DNA from 2 places in the Bacillus sp. NP247 genome. Region 1 is predicted to be linked to the other one. Evidence: a T-box and tRNA genes for the amino acid it is inferred to sense, from the RefSeq annotation. Region 1 holds a T-box; the other holds one or more tRNA genes.
The links. A T-box is a leader RNA that pairs with one kind of tRNA and senses whether it is charged. The one in region 1 lies ahead of metG (methionine--tRNA ligase), so its partner is inferred to be a tRNA-Met.

Region 1 (10,008 bases):
TTCTGTAGCTACAGCAAGTTCAGCTACAGAAGAAGCTGATTCAGCAATACGCTGAACACTCATTGCCATATCATCCATTGCAGTCGAGCTTTCCTCCATACTAGAAGTTTGCGATTGAATGCTTGCATTTAAATTGGACATCGAGCTTTGAACTTTTAGTGTCGCATCAAGCGATGTATTGGTCTTTTCTAGCATGTTTTCAGAAGCATTTTGTACTTCCACAGAAGTTTTTTGAACACGATTAATGATATGTTGTAGGTTTTCTAACACTTTATTAAATGATGTTGCAATTGCACCGATCTCGTCATTGCTATTTACTTGTAGACGAGCTGTTAGGTCACCCTCTTGGGAAGATAACTCTTTTAGTTTAGTATCAATTTGCTGAATTGGTTTTACAAGTTTACCAGAGAACCACCATGCAAGAATAAATGCAACGACAATACATATAACAAGTGATAAGAATACAACGTATTCAATTAGTAGTGATGATTGGTCAATTTTTTCAATGGATTGATCACGTAACTTAGCTTGTTCGTTGCTATAGTTTGTGAAATCACCAATAACTTTATAAACCGTACCATTTTCTTTAGAAGCAACTTGTAATGCTTCTTCCCATTTTTGTTCTTTCGCAAGAGTAACAACTTTATCATCAATAAATTGTCTCCATGTAGAACCTAATTGCATTGTATCTTTTACTTGCTGAGAAATATTAGGATTAGAAAGAAGCTTATCTTTTGAATCCTCAAGACGTTTACTCATTTCATGAAACTTGTCTAATTCGACTTGATCATGTTGCAGTAAATAACCTCTTAAAGCAGAAAGTTGTACTTGATAAGCGTCTCCACGTTCTTTTAACTCTGTTGCAAGAGGAGAAATTTCTTTTTGCAATGCTTCAGCTTTACGAGTCTGATCAATAGCGAAGAATAGAATAAAAGCTAAGGCAATGCCAAATAAAGCGCAAATCGTTCCCATCATGAACATTAATTTTTTTCGAATGCTAATAAAATTCATATGATTAAAAAACCTCCTTTGTGAAATTTGAGTATTAGGATTATCTTATATAACAATTTAAGAGAAAGCCTTATTCCAATTTAAAGTTGGAATAAAGCTTTCTTATTTCCTTTAGGAATTATAGCAGACAGAGTGGGAGAGAGAAAGATATATTTTTAAGTAAAAAAGAGGGGCTAAAAAAACAAATCCCTCTTTTTTACTATTATGCATTTGTTTTGAAATGAGAAACGTGAACTTCGAGTTCTTGTACTGCAGTTTTCATTTCTGATGACTTTGTAGCAATGTCTTTCATTACACTTACTTGGCCACCAGCTGAATGTGCTGTCTGTGTCGTTTCAGCGGCAACTTCGTTTGAAATAGAAGCGATATTATTTAAAGCGGCATTCATTTCCTCAGAACTTGCGGCCATTTCTTCAGCAGTTGCAGACATTTCTTGCATCTGTGCAGAGACTTTATTAACGTGGTTAACAATTGCTGAGAATGAAGAGCCAGCCGTACGAATGATTGTGATTCCTTGTGAAGCTTCTGATTGTCCTTGTGTCATCATTTCATTGGCTATTTTCGTATCCTCTTGAATTTGATGAAGTAAATGGTTAATGTCGGTTGCAGCTAGCTGAGATTGTTCCGCAAGTTTACGAACTTCATCAGCGACAACAGCGAATCCTTTACCATGTTCACCAGCGCGGGCAGCTTCAATAGAAGCGTTTAAAGCAAGTAGATTCGTTTGTTCTGCAACGTTAGAAATGGATTGAAGAGCAGTATCAATATGATTTGTATGTGTAATGAGTCGCTCTACCACTTGTGATGTAGCGTTAACAGCTTCGTTAATTGTATGCATTTGTGTAATAGATTTCTCAATGACTTTATTTCCATCATCTGCTTTTTCAGAAGTCGTAACAGCCAATCCAGCAACAGAAGAGGCAGATTCTGCAATACGCTGAACACTTGTTGCCATATCGTCCATTGCCGTTGAGCTTTCTTCGATGCTAGACACTTGTGAACGAATATTATGATCAAGTGTATTCATAGTTGCTTGGATGTGTGCGGTAGTATCCATAGATGCAGTCGTTTCGATAAACATATTTTCTGAAGCTTCTTTTACGCTTGTTGATGTTTGTTGAACTTGCTTTATTATACGTTGTAAGTTGGTGAGCATTTGATTAAAGGAATGTGCAATATCACCGATTTCATCTTTACTAGTTACGTGCAATCTCGCAGTCAAATCGCCATCTTGAGAAGCTAATTCTTTTAATTTCGCATCAATTTGTCGAATAGGTTTAACAAGTTTACCAGAGAACCACCATGCTAATAAAATAGATGTTAATGTGCATGTAATGAGTGAGAAGAAAATAATATATTGGATAAGAGATGATGAAGATTGAACATCAGCAATTAATGTGTCACGTTTTTCATTCTCTTCATTTGCGTATTTAGTAAAACGACTTAAAAGGTCATTTACGTAATCTGTTTGAGCTAAAGCAATTTTGGATGCTTCGTCCCATTTTCCTTCACGCGCAAGGGGGAGAACCTCATTATCTATGACGCTTCGCCATTTCGCACCCATTAAAATGGCCTCTTTCATTCCTTCAGGGAGTTTTTTATCACTTGTTACTTGTTCCCTAGTATCAGCTAATTTCTTTCCTTCACGGTTGAATTTATCCAACCCTTTTTGATCATGCGATAGTAAATATTCTTGTAAGCCAGCAACTTGTGCTTGAAACCAATCACCACGTTCTTTTAAAATGGTTGCTCTTTTCGATACATCGTTTTTTAATGTTTCAATTTCACTTGCTTGGTTCGTAGCGAATGTAAGAATAATAATGAGAGCAATGCTAAATAAGGAACAAATGCTTAAGAGTGTGAAGAGTAGTTTTTTTCGAATACTGACATATTTCATCGTTATCCCTACCTTTAATAAACTTATTATCTTAATTTATGGATATTAAGAACGGAATTAATAAATCCATTATTACGAAGTTATTAATCTGTTCAATGAAAATTATAGCAGATAATGGAAAGGGGGCAGATGAGTATGGGTAAATGTTCTTAAAATGTATACATTTATATATCAAAAATTCTTAAATAAAAATAAAAAATACTATTGTAATTAGAAATAACATCATGTATACTTCTAATTAGTTGATAACGATTATCACTATCAACTGTAACATTACTCTTCGTTATGTTGGTCATACCCCTTTTTGACGACGTAAGTCAGAGACGAATGTTGAAATATCTTGTGTCCTATTCTACAGAATTATGGTAATCTCCAACCTCAACTTATATGCGTAAGCATGCAAAAAAAGGATCCTATCCGTGAAGGGATCCTTTTTTGCATGTTGTCGCAATTAATGTATATAGACCGGGTATACGCTCTTCAATTCCTTCGGGTACAGTAGAAGGGAAGACCCACTTTTGATGAGATCCGTGTTCCTCAATCAATTTTTCAACTTTGAAATTTGTTTCCGCCATTGCTGTAATAATTTCTCCTAGTGTCCAGCGCCTAATTTTTGTTCTCGGTAAAGCGTATTTCTGTGATTCCGTAAGGAGAGTACTATAAGCTACGTCATCTTCAATAAGTTCTTCATCGAAATAATTTCCATTTGCTCGAAAGGATGGGTGATCTACTCCTAATAATTTTGTATAAACGGGATGATAGTCACGTAGTATAAAGGTCCCATCTTGCTTTAGTAAGTGAGAGATTATATGAAAGAGTGGCTTTAAGTCTAAAAAGTAATGGAGCACGCCAAGTTCCAGTAACACGATATCAAATGATTGAGATAGATTTAAATCTAGTACATCGGAAACGATATATTGAATAGAGACGCCAGCAGCTTCTGCTAGTTCATTTGCATATTTAGCATTACTTGCTGAAATGTCTACAACTGTTACATCGGCTCCTAAAAGAGCAAGAGCAACGGCTTTGTTGCCTTTTGATCCGAGTAAATTAATAATACGTTTCCCTTTTGGAGATTGTATGTAGGGTAAATAATGATCTATCTCGCGCATAGGATTTTCCATGAGCTTTTTCGCATAATCCTCTGGAGCCCCGTGGCGATTTGTCCAAGCTTCATAAGCAGCTGCGTTCCAGCTTTTTTCATTTATCGTGCTTAGTTGCTTTTGATTCAATCTTATCACTCCTTTTGTGAACATATAGTTATTCGGTGAATGAGTGGGATTTCCTGTTTTTTTGAATTGGAGTTTGATTTTTCTGTTATTAAGTCGTAAAATACGTGTTATACATAAAAGCGTTGAAAAGGAAAAGTAGAATGGAATCATTCTTTCCAGAGAGCTTCGGTAGCTGAGAAGAAGCAAGAATATTCATTTGAACAATGGCCTTTGAGCTTCGTCCTGAACTTATTAAATGATAATAGTAGGCGGCGACGAGAGTTGGTACTCGTTATCAAAACCACAGTATAAGAGCATATAGCTCCGTACTTGTTAAGGCTGATTATGTGAGTAATTGGCGAAATAAGGTGGTACCGCGACTGTTTATACAGCCCCGCCCTTATCTTTTTTAAGATAAGGGCGGGGCTTTTTATATTTTAAAGGAGGAATATAGGATGAGTATTTTTATTGGAGGCGCTTGGCCGTATGCAAATGGTTCGTTACATCTTGGGCATATTGCTAGTTTGTTACCAGGAGATATTTTAGCACGTTATTACAGGGCAAAAGGTGAGAATGTGTTGTATGTTTCAGGAAGTGATTGTAATGGAACACCGATTGCAATTAGAGCAAAACAAGAAGGGGTTACAGTAAAGAAAATAGCTGATCAATATCATGAAGAATTCGAGCGATGTTTTCATAATCTCGGTTTTACGTATGATTACTATACACGTACAGATAGTGAGCATCATCATGAAACTGTGCAAAAAGTCTTTTTACGTCTATTAGAAGAAGGTTATATTTATAAAAAAGTCGTTGAACAGGCTTATTGCGAAACGTGTACGCAATTTTTACCGGATCGATATGTAGAAGGTATATGTCCGCATTGCCATGAAGCAGCGAGGGGCGATCAATGTGATGCTTGTTCCGCTATTTTAGATCCACTCGATTTGTTAGAAAAGAAATGCAAGTTATGCGGTAGTACGCCATCAGTACAGGAAACAGAGCATTTCTATTTTGCATTGCATAAATTTCAACAACAAATTAAAGCGGCTGTAGAAATTGCAAAGCAGAAAGGGGCATGGCGCGACAATGCAATTCAATTAACAGAGAGATATTTAAAGGAAGGATTACAAGATAGGGCAGTATCACGTGATTTACCAATTGGGGTACCAATTCCTTTGGAAGGATATGAAGATAAGAAAATTTACGTATGGATTGAAGCGGTGACAGGGTATTATTCAGCGAGTAAACACTGGGCTGAAGAAGCAGAGAAAGCGGATCAAGAGTTTTGGGATAGAGATGCGAAAACGTATTATGTACATGGTAAGGATAATATTCCGTTTCATTCAATTATTTGGCCAGCGGTATTACTTGGAATAGGAGAAGAAGCGATCCCGCGTCATATCGTTTCGAATGAGTATTTAACAGTAGAAAAAAGAAAGTTATCGACAAGTAAAAACTGGGCAGTATGGGTACCTGATATATTGGAACGCTATAATCCAGATTCTATTCGTTACTTTTTAACAGTAAATGCACCAGAAAATCGTGATACTGATTTTTCATGGCGTGAATTCATTTACAGTCATAATAGTGAACTATTAGGCGCATACGGGAATTTTGTGAATCGGACATTAAAGTTTATTGAAAAATATTATGATGGCATTGTACCGAAAGGCACTATTAATGTAGAGCTGAAAGATAAAGTAGAAGGATTATATATAAATGTAGGGAAATCGATTGAGCAAACTAAATTTAAAGTGGCGTTAGAGACAATATTTGATGCAGTACGTTTTGCAAATAAATATTTTGATGAAAAGCAACCTTGGAAACAAAGAGAAGAGGACCCAGTTTCATGTGAGGAAACAATTTGTAATTGTGTTTATCTTATCGCTAATTTTGCAAATCTCCTTGAACCGTTTCTACCATTTTCAAGTGAAAGAGTTCGGAACACATTGTCGATTGTTAAACGAAATTGGGAACCTCAAAATACGTTGCCGAATAGAATTGATAGCGTGCAGCCATTATTTGAACGAATCGATATAAAACAAATTGAGCATGAGATAGAGAAGCTATATGGAGCGGTAAAGTGAGATAGAGAAAAAGACCTTTCAAATGATGAAAGGTCTTTTGTTATGCAGTAGGATTTTCTTTCTTATCTTTTAAAAAGAAAAGTACAGCAAGGATTACGAGAATAATAGCTGCAATATCATATGTTATTTTGAAGGTAGTATTAAAGTTTAGGTACTCTACTAATGGAGTTTTCACTGCTCCTGCATATATGCAAATAGGAATGAGAAGCAAATCGTAAAACTTCTTTTCTTTCATATATCTTATTAGGAAGAAGATACACATAATAACAAAAAACATGATGCTTAAAATAGTCATTTATACCTCCGAATCGATTTAAATGCATACCGTATTTTAACTTCATTTACATTTATACGCAATTTATGTTTTCACGCACTATGCACACGATTATGTTTTTTTTCTTTCCTAGCAGTAAGTAGTTGTGGTGTGAAAATACCAAGTAATATAACTACAATCCCAATCCACTGCATTAGCGATACAACTTCATGAACAAGTGTAATAGAAGCGATAATAGCCGTTGGTAATTCAGCTGCACCTAAAATAGTGCCAAGTCCTATTCCAACTTTCGGAACACCGATTGAAAAACAAATGACAGGTACAACAACGCCGAATAATCCGAGGAAGAAAGCATATTTCCATAGACCGGCATGCAGGGCACCGTCTGTTAAAAAAGTTGGCGGGAAGAATAGGCATACGATAAGAGTAGCGCTTGTTGTCATGAGAAAGCTTTTTGTATAAGGCGGAACATCTGTAGCAACGCGCCCACTTGCAAAAACATAGAATGAAAAAGAGACAGCAGCTAATAGTCCAAAGATAATACCTTTCGTGGAAAAACTTTGTCCGAGTCCGTCAAAGACACCACCAGCAAACAATGTACCAGTAAATAAAATAATAATAGATATAACTTTCTCACGGCTTGGAAATGTTCGATTTGCAATTGCTTCGATAACGACACCAATCCACGTGAACTGGAATAGTAAGACGACAGCGATAGATGCCGGTAGTTCTTCTACAGAAATAGCGTAGAAAATCCCAGTCATACTCATCGTTGTTCCGACTGTTAGTAATGAAAGGAATTGCTTTTTTGTTACTTTATGGCGTGAAAAGAAAAGAACGAGTAGAAGTAGTCCAATCCATCCGAAGACATATTGCCCTCCTAATAGTTGATGTGCTGAAAATCCGTCAATGAATCCGAGTTTGAAAATAGTTGAAAGTACGCCGTAGCTACAAGCTCCGAGTAAAACGAGTAATGAATACTTAAATTTCTCCATAAAAATCCTCCTTAAAAATAATAAAAAACGCCCGTTATCCTAATAAGGATAACGGGCGAACGAAACAGAGTAAGAGACTCTACAAAATTCCGCCATTCATACGAAGTATGAATTTGGGGTATGAAATTGTAGTAGGTTTTTTACATTGCTTTTGGGAATACAATAGAACATTTTACACCTTGAGGTGTGTTTTGTATCCCATAAGGAAACTGATGTTTATCTAATATTTGTTTTACAATATATAGCCCAAGGCCACTACCTTGTACTAATCCGTGTTTGCCAGGGTTTGCACGATAGAATGGCTCAAATAAATGGGCAAGTTTATCCTCATCAATTTGTGAACCTGTATTTAATACTTCTAATGCATAACCGTTTGGCTTTTCATAAAGCTTTATATAGACATGCTGATGGTCAATTGTATAATGAATTGCATTTGAAATAATGTTAAAAATAGCAGTTTGAATAAATGTAGGATCAGCTAAGATTTGTACATCTTGCTTAATGTTAGATTGAACATTTAATTGCTTTACAGATACAAAGTAATCTACTTTTTTCATAACATCCTCAATAATAGTAGTTAATGAAATAACTTCTAAATTCGGTTTAAATTGAGGGTTTTGTATTTTGGATAATTCTGACATCTTTTCCGTTAATATGTTAATATCTTGCATCATCTCATAGGAGCGCTTTAAATATTTATCTCTATCTTTATAAGCACCAATTCCGTGAATCATGCCATCGAGTTGTCCCATAACTGCCGCGATTGGTGTTTTTAATTCATGGGATACCATAGACATAAATTCTTTACGAGATTGTTCTAACTGTTGTTCCTTCTTGAGCTCATTTCTTAAATCTTGATTGCTTTCATGTAAATTCTTCACAATATTTGGTACTTGTGAAGCAGCTACTTGCAAATTAAAATCTGTTTGATCTGTATTTTTGTTCAGCGCCTTTTTATCTGAGAAATCAAGATTCATAATATCTTTTAAAGCATCGCTCATAAATTGAAAAGGTTTGGCAATTAGTTTTGTATAAATTAAAGATCCGAGTAACGATAATGCAAGCATTGTTGCACCAATATGTGGAGCTAATTGCTGCAGTGCATCTGCTAATTTTGGATAATCTTGTGTATCATTTGTGTTATTTTCTGCATTTTGTTTATGCAAGGCATCATTAGTAGCGACTTGCTTTTCCGTTTCTGTAAGTGGAGCAGAAGTGCTGTTTTTCCCCGCAATATTTTGGGTATGTTCTTTTGCTTTTGCAGTTTGGCTAGGCTGCAAAAGGTGATTTATGGCTGTAGAGAGTGCTTTATAATCTATAATAGAAGGTTGGAAATTGGAAATCATACTCTCTGAAACAGCCTTACTTTGATTCGTTTTACTTTGGTCGTTTTGTTTGTCTGAATCCGCTTGTTCTGTAGACAGCGCTCCATTTTCTTTTGCAAAACGTTCTTTATCGTAGTTTGAAGCTAGAAAATAAATAATTTGATAAAGACAAAGTGATAAAAGAATACAAAATAATAAGGTTTTGATGAAAATATTTTTGGTGATGTTGTCTGTGCTACGATTCGATTTTGTAGCCAATGCCTTTCACCGTTTTAATATAAGGAATCCCTAGTTTTTTTCTTAAGTTTTTAATATGTGTATCTATAACTCTTACATCACCATAATGTTCATAGCCCCATACCTTATTCAGCAAATCACTTCTTGATAATACTTTTCCCCGATTTTGCAGTAAAGTATAAATAATTTCAAATTCCTTTGTTGTTAATTCAATTTGATTACCATGAACATAAGCGGCATATGCTGTAGAATTTAAAATCAATTCACGGAATTGTAGTATAGTTGCAGTTTCTGCTTCCTTCGTTGCTGCCCTTCTTAATACAGCTTCTACACGTTTAATAAATACGGTGTAATGGAACGGTTTCGTAATATAGTCATCAATACCTAATTCAAATCCTTTAATTTCACTTTCTTCATTATGTAAGCCTGTTAACATAATGATCGGTACATCAGACTGTCCTCGCATAATTTTACAAATACTATAGCCATCTATATCTGGTAACATCACATCAAGGAGGACAAGATCGTATGAATTTTTTTGGAAAAGCAGTATACCTTCTGTTCCAGCGCCAACGACATCAACGGTAAAGCTTTGTGCCATTAGAAATTCACGAATCAGTTCTTGTATATCTGGGTTGTCTTCAATCACCAGTATATGCGTCATAGTAACACCTCCTAAATAACGCTTTTTACTGCAATATTCGAATTCATCATTTTTGAATGTCTCAGATTGCTTATACATATAATAAGCCCCCGCTATAAAATAATCATGAAAGTAGCAAGGGGAGTTGTTTAGCGAAACTGAATATTTCAGAATCACAGTAGTTCTATTATAGTATGTAATGTAAAATTTATAAAATATTATAACTGTATAATTTTAATATCCATGTTTATCAATGTTTTGATGTTATTTGACACAATCTATTCTCATTATATATGTAAATACAGTTGTTTTGCTACTGTAATTG
Region 2 (10,008 bases), 700 kb from region 1:
CCTTATATTAGTTAAATTCACAAAGAAAAAACAATAATAAAACGCAGAGGTCATCTCCTCTGCGTTTTATTGTGGATAATTCTTCAAAAAGTAAACAAGCGTTTGTAACTCTACAGCTAAATCAATGTGATGAATTCTTATATTCTCTGACACATTTAAGCGTGCTGGTGTGAAATTTAAAATACCATGTACGTTTGTTTCTGCCAATCTATCTGCCACAGATTGCGCTACTGTAGCGGGTACCGTTAATATTGCCACTTGTATATCAGTTGATAAACGTTCTTCTAATTCATCCAAATGATATACAGGAATTCCTCCGATTTCTGTTCCAACTTTCTCTTCATTAACATCAAACGCCATTTCAATTTTTGTATTATTGTTTTTCGTGAAATTATAATGTAAGAAAGCGGTCCCTAAATTACCTACTCCAATAAGTGCCACACGTGTTATATCATCTTGGTCGAGTGTTTCACGGAAAAATGATAATAAATAATTTACGTTATATCCATATCCTTTTTTTCCTAACGCTCCAAAATATGAAAAATCTCTTCGAATAGTTGCGGAATCAACCTTTACCGCTTCACTCAATTCGGCTGATGAAACACGTTGCTTACCAGAAAGAGATAAGTTTTGGATAAATCGATAGTATAGAGGCAATCGTTTGGCAGTGGCCTGTGGAATTTTTTGCTGATCCATATAACCTCTCCTCTCTTCCTATCTTTATTCGTATACTTGAATCAAATACAAAAGTTTAGCACTCATGAATTTCCTTGTATAATAAAGAGAAGAAGTATTCTCTCTTTATTTTAAACTATACACTATTTTTAGTATGATTGAGAAATATAAACATGGCAAAGTTAAGAAATTATTTGAGGTGAAAACATTGATATTATTACAAGTGAATGGACTTTCGAAATTATACGGTGCAGAAACGATTCTTGCAAACATAAAATTGGAAGTACAAACAAAAGATCGTATCGCATTAGTCGGACGAAATGGAGCCGGAAAATCTACATTATTAAAAATAATGGCTGGCGAGTTATCTCATGATGGTGGTGAAATTATAAAACCGAAAGATGTCTCAATGGGGTATTTAGCTCAAAATACCGGATTAGAAACGTCTTTAACAATTTGGGATGAAATGTTAACCGTCTTTACACACTTGCAGCAGATGGAGACAAAACTTCGAAGGCTAGAGCAAGAGATGGGAAAAGAAGAAAACTTTTCAAATGCGGCTATATACGAGAAATTATTAGCTGATTATGACCAATTACAATTAGATTATAAAGATCAAGGTGGCTATCAGTATGAAGCAGATATACGCTCGATTTTAAGCGGTCTTGGCTTCCCAGTTGAAACACATCAGACGACAATTTCTACATTAAGTGGTGGACAAAAAACGAGATTAGCTCTTGGGAAATTATTATTAACGAAACCAGACTTACTTATTTTAGACGAACCTACAAACCATTTGGATATTGAGACACTAACATGGCTTGAACAATATTTACAAGGCTATCCTGGCGCGATTTTAATCGTTTCCCATGACCGTTATTTCTTAGATAAACTTGTTACACAAGTATACGAAATTTCTAATAAGGAAAGCCGACGATTTGTTGGTAACTACAGTAAATATTTAGACTCAAAATCAGCTCTATACGAGCAAGAGATGAAACGTTATGAAAAACAACAAGATGAAATTTCTAAACTGGAAGACTTTGTGCAAAAAAATATTGCTCGTGCATCTACGACAAAACGTGCTCAAAGTCGCCGTAAACAATTAGACAGAATGGAAGTATTAGCTAGACCATTAGGCGATTCTAAATCAGCTTCCTTCCACTTCGATATTGAAAAACAAAGTGGAAATGATGTTTTACAAGTTAAAGATGCAACTATTGGCTATGATGAAGATCCGATTATTGAACATGTAACTATGCGCTTAACTCGTGGGGATAGTGTTGCTTTAGTTGGACCGAACGGAATTGGGAAATCCACATTGTTAAAATCACTTGTGAATAAGTTACCTCTACTAAATGGTGATGTTTCTTTCGGGTCAAATGTATCTGTTGGTTATTATGATCAAGAGCAAGCTAACTTAACATCTTCTAAGCGAGTTTTAAATGAACTATGGGATGAATATCCCCTGCAACCTGAAAAAGAAATTCGCACTATACTAGGCAACTTTTTATTCACAGGGGATGATGTACTAAAACCAGTATCTTCTCTTAGTGGTGGACAAAAGGCTCGACTAGCTCTTGCAAAACTTATGATGCAAAAATCCAATTTATTAATTCTCGATGAGCCAACAAACCATCTTGATTTAAATAGTAAAGAGATTTTGGAGAATGCTTTAATTGATTACCCAGGTACTCTTCTATTCGTCTCTCATGACCGCTACTTTATTAATCGCGTAACGACAACGGTTGTTGAGTTATCAACAGAAGGTGCGCAAGAGTATTTAGGTGATTACGATTACTATGTGGATAAGAAAAATGAAATGATTGAACGCGCAGCATTTGAACAACAAGAACAGCAAGAAAATCAGGCACCAGTTCAAAAAACTGTAGCTCAAGAAAAATTAAATTATCTCGAAGAAAAAGAGCGTAAACAATTAGAACGTCAACGCACTCGAAAAATTGAAGAACTAGAACAAAACATCGTAAGCTTAGAAGAAGAAATTGCTACGTTAGAGGACCAGCTTTGCTTACCAGAAATATATGCAGATTATGAAAAGGCTAGTGAAATTACAACTAAAAAACAAACACTACAAGAACAGCTTGAAGCTTGTATGGCAGAATGGGAAGAAATGCATATATAAGAGAATTTAAAAGAGGAGGATGTCTCATAAGTCGGGCTTTTTGACGAGATGACCTCCTTTTTATTTTCTAATTCGGAATCAATACCATAATAAATGAAATTATATAAACAATTCGACAAGGATTGACAATAGTAGCACCTTATATAATAAGAGGCGGATGTTTCAAAATGTTTTTTGGACATCTCCTTGTTTTTTTATTTCCCAAAAAAGAATTTCTTCAAAGGTCAGACTTCATCTGCGTTATCCACAACGTTATACACATATCCACCTTTGTAATATAAACTCCCAAATAACTTTTCCACATTATCCACAACTGAACGAAAAGTTATACACATTTTATGCACACAAAAAAACCTATATTATCAACAGATAATATAGGTTTTATCCACAAGCTGTGGTTAATTTTGTGTATAACTATGCTTCAATATCTAATCCTGGGTTTGCATTTAAAGCTAATGTAGCGCGTTTTCCTTGTTCGTATGCAATTGTACCTGCAGCTGCAATCATCGCTGCATTATCTGTGCATAAAGATAGCGGAGGAATAATTAGCTCTATATTTTCTTTTTGTGCAAATTCTACTTCTAAACGTGCACGAAGCCCTTTATTAGCAGCTACTCCACCAGCAAGAAGCACTTGTTTTACATTATAAGCTTCTGCTGCACGAGACGCTTTCGTTACAAGTACATCTATTACACTTTCTTGGAAACTTGCTGCTAAATCTTCTGGTGCAATTTCTATACCGCGTTGTTTTGCGTTATGCACAGTGTTGATAACTGCTGATTTCAATCCACTAAAGCTGAAATCATACGAATCAGGTTCTAACCATGCACGAGGCAAATCAATTGTTGGTTTTCCTTCATGCGCAAGACGATCGATATGAGGACCACCTGGATAAGGCATTGATAATGTACGAGCTACTTTATCGTAAGCTTCTCCTGCAGCATCATCTCGCGTTTCACCAATCACTTCAAATGAACCATGTTCTTTCATATAAACAAGCTCCGTATGCCCACCGGATACAACTAGCGATAGTAACGGGAATTGTACTTCTTTTACTAAACGGTTCGCATAAATATGACCAGCAATATGATGAACACCAACTAGAGGGATATCATGAGCAAAAGCCACAGCTTTCGCTGCATTTACACCTATTAAAAGTGCTCCAACTAAACCTGGTCCTTCTGTTACAGCAATTGCATCAATATCATCAAAAGTGATATTCGCTTCTTTTAAAGCTTCTTCTAACACAACTGTGATTTCTTCTACATGATGACGGGATGCAATCTCTGGTACAACTCCGCCAAAACGCTTATGACTTTCAATTTGTGATGCAACGACATTCGCAATGATTTCCGTTCCATTTTTAACAACCGCTACAGCTGTTTCATCACAGCTTGTTTCAATACCAAGTATAATCGTATTTTTTTCCATTATATATTCACCCACATTACAAGACCATCTTCCTGATTGTCTGCATAGTATCGTTTACGAATCCCACCATTTTGAAATCCGTATTTTCTGTATAACTGCTTTGCTACTTCATTTGACACGCGTACTTCAAGTGTCATTGTTTTTACTCCTAACCCTTTCGCATCGGAAATGACTTCTTTCAATAAGGCATCCCCTAGCTTTTGACCTCTGTATTCTGGCAGGATAGCTATATTTGTTACATGTGATTCATCAAGAATTATCCACAATCCACAATATCCAATTACGAGACCATCTTTTTCTAGCACGACATAATGTGCATGTTCATTCACCTCTAATTCACGGTGAAAGGCATCTGCAGTCCAAGGGGTTGAAAAAGATGCTTCTTCAATAGCTACAATTTGAGCAATATCATTGAGTGCCATCTTTCTAAATATCATATCCATCTTCTGTAGGCCCCTATTGTTTTTGACTTTCTAACCATTTTGTTTCAGCTTCAGCTAAACGAAGATAGCTAGGAACAAACGTATGCACGTCTTGTTCTTCTTTTTGTAATCCTAAAAATGCTAATTCACTTGGTCTTGGGTTATTCTTAGTGAACGGAGCAAATACAGCTTGATCACCTAAATATTCTACAATTGTTTCTTTATGCAATTTAACATCGTTACCAATAAATAAAACAGGCTGTTCTTTATCTTTTAACATTTGCAACCAGTCAACAATAAGAATAATTCGGTCTTCTTCTATTGAAGTTATATGCTCTCCTTCATATGTATATAACCCCGTATAAATTTGACCACGTCGGCCATCAAATAAAGGACAAATTAGTCCATTAAAATTAGTACCATTTGCAGCCACCACTTCTAAACTTGATACACCTACAATTGGTATTTGAAGTGACCAAGCTAATGTTTTTGCAGCTGTCACACCTATACGAACACCTGTATATGATCCTGGTCCAGCTGCTACAACAATTTTAGTCAATTCTTTCGGTTTTACACCGCATTCTTTTAACAGTTTCTCTACAGCTGGCATAAGACGTACAGAATGGTTTTTTGTTAAATTTGTAATGATTTCCCCAATCACGTTCCCTTCCTCAATAAGGGATACACCCATTACGTAATTTGAAGTATCAATTGCTAGTACTTTCATCTTGTAATAGCTCCTCACATAATCTAGTATAGCGATCTCCAATTGGCTCGAGTACAATTTTCCTTGTATCATCTCCAGCATGGAATAAACTAATTTGCAACTTCTCATTCGGTAAATATGCTTCTATTAAATGAGCCCATTCTACTACTGTAATCCCTTCACCATAGAAATACTCATCAAATCCTAAATCTTCTTCACTTTCCGCTAAACGATACACATCCATATGATATAGCGGTAATCTTCCTTTATATTCTTTAATAATATTGAAGGTAGGACTATTTACGACTCTTTTCACTCCAAGACCTTTTGCTAGTCCTTTTGTAAAAGTCGTCTTGCCAGCTCCAAGATCACCTTCTAAAATAATTACATCTTGTACCTTTACAAGTCCCCCTAATTTTTCTGATAATCGCTGGGTTTCTTCGGAAGATTTTGTTGTTATTTCATATTTACTCACAGACTTCACCTACTTTACTCACAAAGTTCTCTGCTCTTTATTATACAGGTTTTAAATATATAAAAAAGTCCTTAGGAGTTTTCCTAAGGATAGTTTGACTGTCTTTATTAGTTTTTTGTTAAAACAAATAAAAAAATACGAAACAACTTGTTTCGTTCTTTTCTTTATATAAAATGGCGGTCCCGACCGGGGTCGAACCGGCGATCTCCTGCGTGACAGGCAGGCATGTTAACCACTACACCACGGGACCATTTGGTTGCGGGGACAGGATTTGAACCTGCGACCTTCGGGTTATGAGCCCGACGAGCTACCGTACTGCTCCACCCCGCGATGATATAAATAGCTTGGCGACGTCCTACTCTCACAGGGACAAGGTCCCAACTACCATCGGCGCTAGAGAGCTTAACTTCCGTGTTCGGTATGGGAACGGGTGTGACCTCTCTGCCATCATCACCAAACTATTGAAGGTATATTCCTTCAAAACTAGATAACATTTGCTTCATATTATATGGTTAAGTCCTCGATCTATTAGTATTCGTCAGCTCCACATGTCACCATGCTTCCACCTCGAACCTATCAACCTGATCATCTTTCAGGGATCTTACTAGCTTACGCTATGGGAAATCTCATCTTGAGGGGGGCTTCATGCTTAGATGCTTTCAGCACTTATCCCTTCCGCACATAGCTACCCAGCTATGCCCTTGGCAGAACAACTGGTACACCAGCGGTGCGTCCATCCCGGTCCTCTCGTACTAAGGACAGCTCCTCTCAAATTTCCTACGCCCACGACGGATAGGGACCGAACTGTCTCACGACGTTCTGAACCCAGCTCGCGTACCGCTTTAATGGGCGAACAGCCCAACCCTTGGGACCGACTACAGCCCCAGGATGCGATGAGCCGACATCGAGGTGCCAAACCTCCCCGTCGATGTGGACTCTTGGGGGAGATAAGCCTGTTATCCCCGGGGTAGCTTTTATCCGTTGAGCGATGGCCCTTCCATGCGGAACCACCGGATCACTAAGCCCGACTTTCGTCCCTGCTCGACTTGTAGGTCTCGCAGTCAAGCTCCCTTATGCCTTTGCACTCTACGAATGATTTCCAACCATTCTGAGGGAACCTTTGGGCGCCTCCGTTACACTTTAGGAGGCGACCGCCCCAGTCAAACTGCCCACCTGACACTGTCTCCCGGGTCGATAAGACCCGTAGGTTAGAATTTCAATACAGTCAGGGCGGTATCCCACCAGCGCCTCCACCGAAGCTAGCGCTCCGGTTTCAATGGCTCCCGCCTATCCTGTACAAACTGTACCAAAATTCAATATCAGGCTACAGTAAAGCTCCACGGGGTCTTTCCGTCCTGTCGCGGGTAACCTGCATCTTCACAGGTACTATAATTTCACCGAGTCTCTGGTTGAGACAGTGCCCAAATCGTTACACCTTTCGTGCGGGTCGGAACTTACCCGACAAGGAATTTCGCTACCTTAGGACCGTTATAGTTACGGCCGCCGTTTACTGGGGCTTCAGTTCAGAGCTTCGCTTACGCTAACCCCTCTCCTTAACCTTCCAGCACCGGGCAGGTGTCAGCCCCTATACTTCGCCTTACGGCTTCGCAGAGACCTGTGTTTTTGCTAAACAGTCGCTTGGGCCTATTCACTGCGGCTTTCCGTTAAGAAAGCACCCCTTCTCCCGAAGTTACGGGGTCATTTTGCCGAGTTCCTTAACCAGAGTTCTCTCGCACACCTTAGGATTCTCTCCTCGCCTACCTGTGTCGGTTTGCGGTACAGGCACCTTTTATCTCGCTAGAAGCTTTTCTTGGCAGCGGGGAATCAAAGACTTCGCTCCATAAGGAGCTTCCCCATCACAGCTCAGCCTTCACGATAAGCGGATTTGCCTACTTATCAGCCTAACTGCTTGGACGTGCACAACCAATCGCACGCTTCTTCTATCCTTCTGCGTCCCTCCATTGCTCAAACGATAAAGAGGTGGTACAGGAATATCAACCTGTTGTCCATCGCCTACGCCTGTCGGCCTCGGCTTAGGTCCTGACTAACCCTGAGCGGACGAGCCTTCCTCAGGAAACCTTAGGCATTCGGTGGACGGGATTCTCACCCGTCTTTCGCTACTCATACCGGCATTCTCACTTCTAAGCGCTCCACCAGTCCTTCCGGTCTGACTTCACTGCACTTAGAACGCTCCCCTACCACTGATACCATTGGTATCAATTCGCAGCTTCGGTGGTGTATTTAGCCCCGGTACATTTTCGGCGCAGAGTCACTCGACTAGTGAGCTATTACGCACTCTTTAAATGGTGGCTGCTTCTGAGCCAACATCCTAGTTGTCTAAGCAACTCCACATCCTTTTCCACTTAATACACACTTTGGGACCTTAGCTGGCGATCTGGGCTGTTTCCCTCTTGACTACGGATCTTATCACTCGCAGTCTGACTCCTAAGGATAAGTCATTGGCATTCGGAGTTTGACTGAATTCGGTAATCCGATGAGGACCCCTAGTTCAATCAGTGCTCTACCTCCAAGACTCTTACACTTAAGGCTAGCCCTAAAGCTATTTCGGGGAGAACCAGCTATCTCCAGGTTCGATTGGAATTTCTCCGCTACCCACACCTCATCCCCGCACTTTTCAACGTGCGTGGGTTCGGGCCTCCATTCAGTGTTACCTGAACTTCACCCTGGACATGGGTAGATCACCTGGTTTCGGGTCTACGACCACGTACTAAACGCCCTATTCAGACTCGCTTTCGCTGCGGCTCCGCCTCTTCAGCTTAACCTCGCACGGGATCGTAACTCGCCGGTTCATTCTACAAAAGGCACGCCATCACCCATTAACGGGCTCTGACTATTTGTAGGCACACGGTTTCAGGATCTCTTTCACTCCCCTTCCGGGGTGCTTTTCACCTTTCCCTCACGGTACTGGTTCACTATCGATCACTAGGGAGTATTTAGCCTTGGGAGATGGTCCTCCCAGATTCCGACGGAATTTCACGTGTTCCGCCGTACTCAGGATACATTCAAGAGAGAACGAAGTTTCGACTACGGGGTTGTTACCCTCTGTGACGGACCTTTCCAGGTCGCTTCGTCTACCTCGTTCCTTTGTAACTCCGTATAGAATGTCCTACAACCCCAAGAGGCAAGCCTCTTGGTTTGGGCTAGATTCCGTTTCGCTCGCCGCTACTCAGGAAATCGCATTTGCTTTCTCTTCCTCCAGGTACTTAGATGTTTCAGTTCCCTGGGTCTGTCTTCCATACCCTATGTATTCAGGTAAGGATACCATACCATTACGTATAGTGGGTTTCCCCATTCGGAAATCTTCGGATCAAAGCTTACTTACAGCTCCCCGAAGCATATCGGCGTTAGTCCCGTCCTTCATCGACTCCTAATGTCAAGGCATCCACCGTGCGCCCTTTCTAACTTAACCAAACTAAAATTAAAAAAATATGAGCTACACTGTTATCTAGTTTTCAAAGAACATACATTTAAACTTGAGAGATAGTTCTCTCAAAACTGAACGAAACGAAACAAGTCAACGTTTATTGATGAACTGCGTTCATCAATTCTCCATAGAAAGGAGGTGATCCAGCCGCACCTTCCGATACGGCTACCTTGTTACGACTTCACCCCAATCATCTGTCCCACCTTAGGCGGCTGGCTCCATAAAGGTTACCCCACCGACTTCGGGTGTTACAAACTCTCGTGGTGTGACGGGCGGTGTGTACAAGGCCCGGGAACGTATTCACCGCGGCATGCTGATCCGCGATTACTAGCGATTCCAGCTTCATGTAGGCGAGTTGCAGCCTACAATCCGAACTGAGAACGGTTTTATGAGATTAGCTCCACCTCGCGGTCTTGCAGCTCTTTGTACCGTCCATTGTAGCACGTGTGTAGCCCAGGTCATAAGGGGCATGATGATTTGACGTCATCCCCACCTTCCTCCGGTTTGTCACCGGCAGTCACCTTAGAGTGCCCAACTTAATGATGGCAACTAAGATCAAGGGTTGCGCTCGTTGCGGGACTTAACCCAACATCTCACGACACGAGCTGACGACAACCATGCACCACCTGTCACTCTGCTCCCGAAGGAGAAGCTCTATCTCTAGAGTTTTCAGAGGATGTCAAGACCTGGTAAGGTTCTTCGCGTTGCTTC

Region 2: it encodes a tRNA-Met, which carries the amino acid that the T-box ahead of metG (methionine--tRNA ligase) is inferred to sense. The anticodon was not compared.

The regions. Positions count from the first base shown of each region.
Region 1 is NZ_CP076653.1:2,223,391-2,233,398, reverse strand. It holds gene KPL75_RS11910 (methyl-accepting chemotaxis protein) at 1-1,011, opposite strand, end outside; gene KPL75_RS11905 (methyl-accepting chemotaxis protein) at 1,214-2,908, opposite strand; gene KPL75_RS11900 (class I SAM-dependent methyltransferase) at 3,322-4,140, opposite strand; T-box leader at 4,254-4,524, shown strand; gene metG (methionine--tRNA ligase) at 4,575-6,209, shown strand; gene KPL75_RS11890 (hypothetical protein) at 6,250-6,504, opposite strand; gene KPL75_RS11885 (EamA family transporter) at 6,576-7,478, opposite strand; gene KPL75_RS11880 (sensor histidine kinase) at 7,619-9,061, opposite strand; gene KPL75_RS11875 (response regulator transcription factor) at 9,039-9,704, opposite strand.
Region 2 is NZ_CP076653.1:2,926,031-2,936,038, reverse strand. It holds gene KPL75_RS15585 (YdiK family protein) at 1-37, shown strand, start outside; gene KPL75_RS15580 (redox-sensing transcriptional repressor Rex) at 67-696, opposite strand; gene KPL75_RS15575 (ABC-F family ATP-binding cassette domain-containing protein) at 884-2,818, shown strand; gene tsaD (tRNA (adenosine(37)-N6)-threonylcarbamoyltransferase complex transferase subunit TsaD) at 3,233-4,249, opposite strand; gene rimI (ribosomal protein S18-alanine N-acetyltransferase) at 4,249-4,692, opposite strand; gene tsaB (tRNA (adenosine(37)-N6)-threonylcarbamoyltransferase complex dimerization subunit type 1 TsaB) at 4,706-5,398, opposite strand; gene tsaE (tRNA (adenosine(37)-N6)-threonylcarbamoyltransferase complex ATPase subunit type 1 TsaE) at 5,379-5,852, opposite strand; tRNA gene KPL75_RS15550 (tRNA-Asp) at 6,027-6,102, opposite strand; tRNA gene KPL75_RS15545 (tRNA-Met) at 6,106-6,182, opposite strand; rRNA gene rrf (5S ribosomal RNA) at 6,195-6,310, opposite strand; rRNA gene KPL75_RS15535 (23S ribosomal RNA) at 6,361-9,282, opposite strand; rRNA gene KPL75_RS15530 (16S ribosomal RNA) at 9,429-10,008, opposite strand, start outside.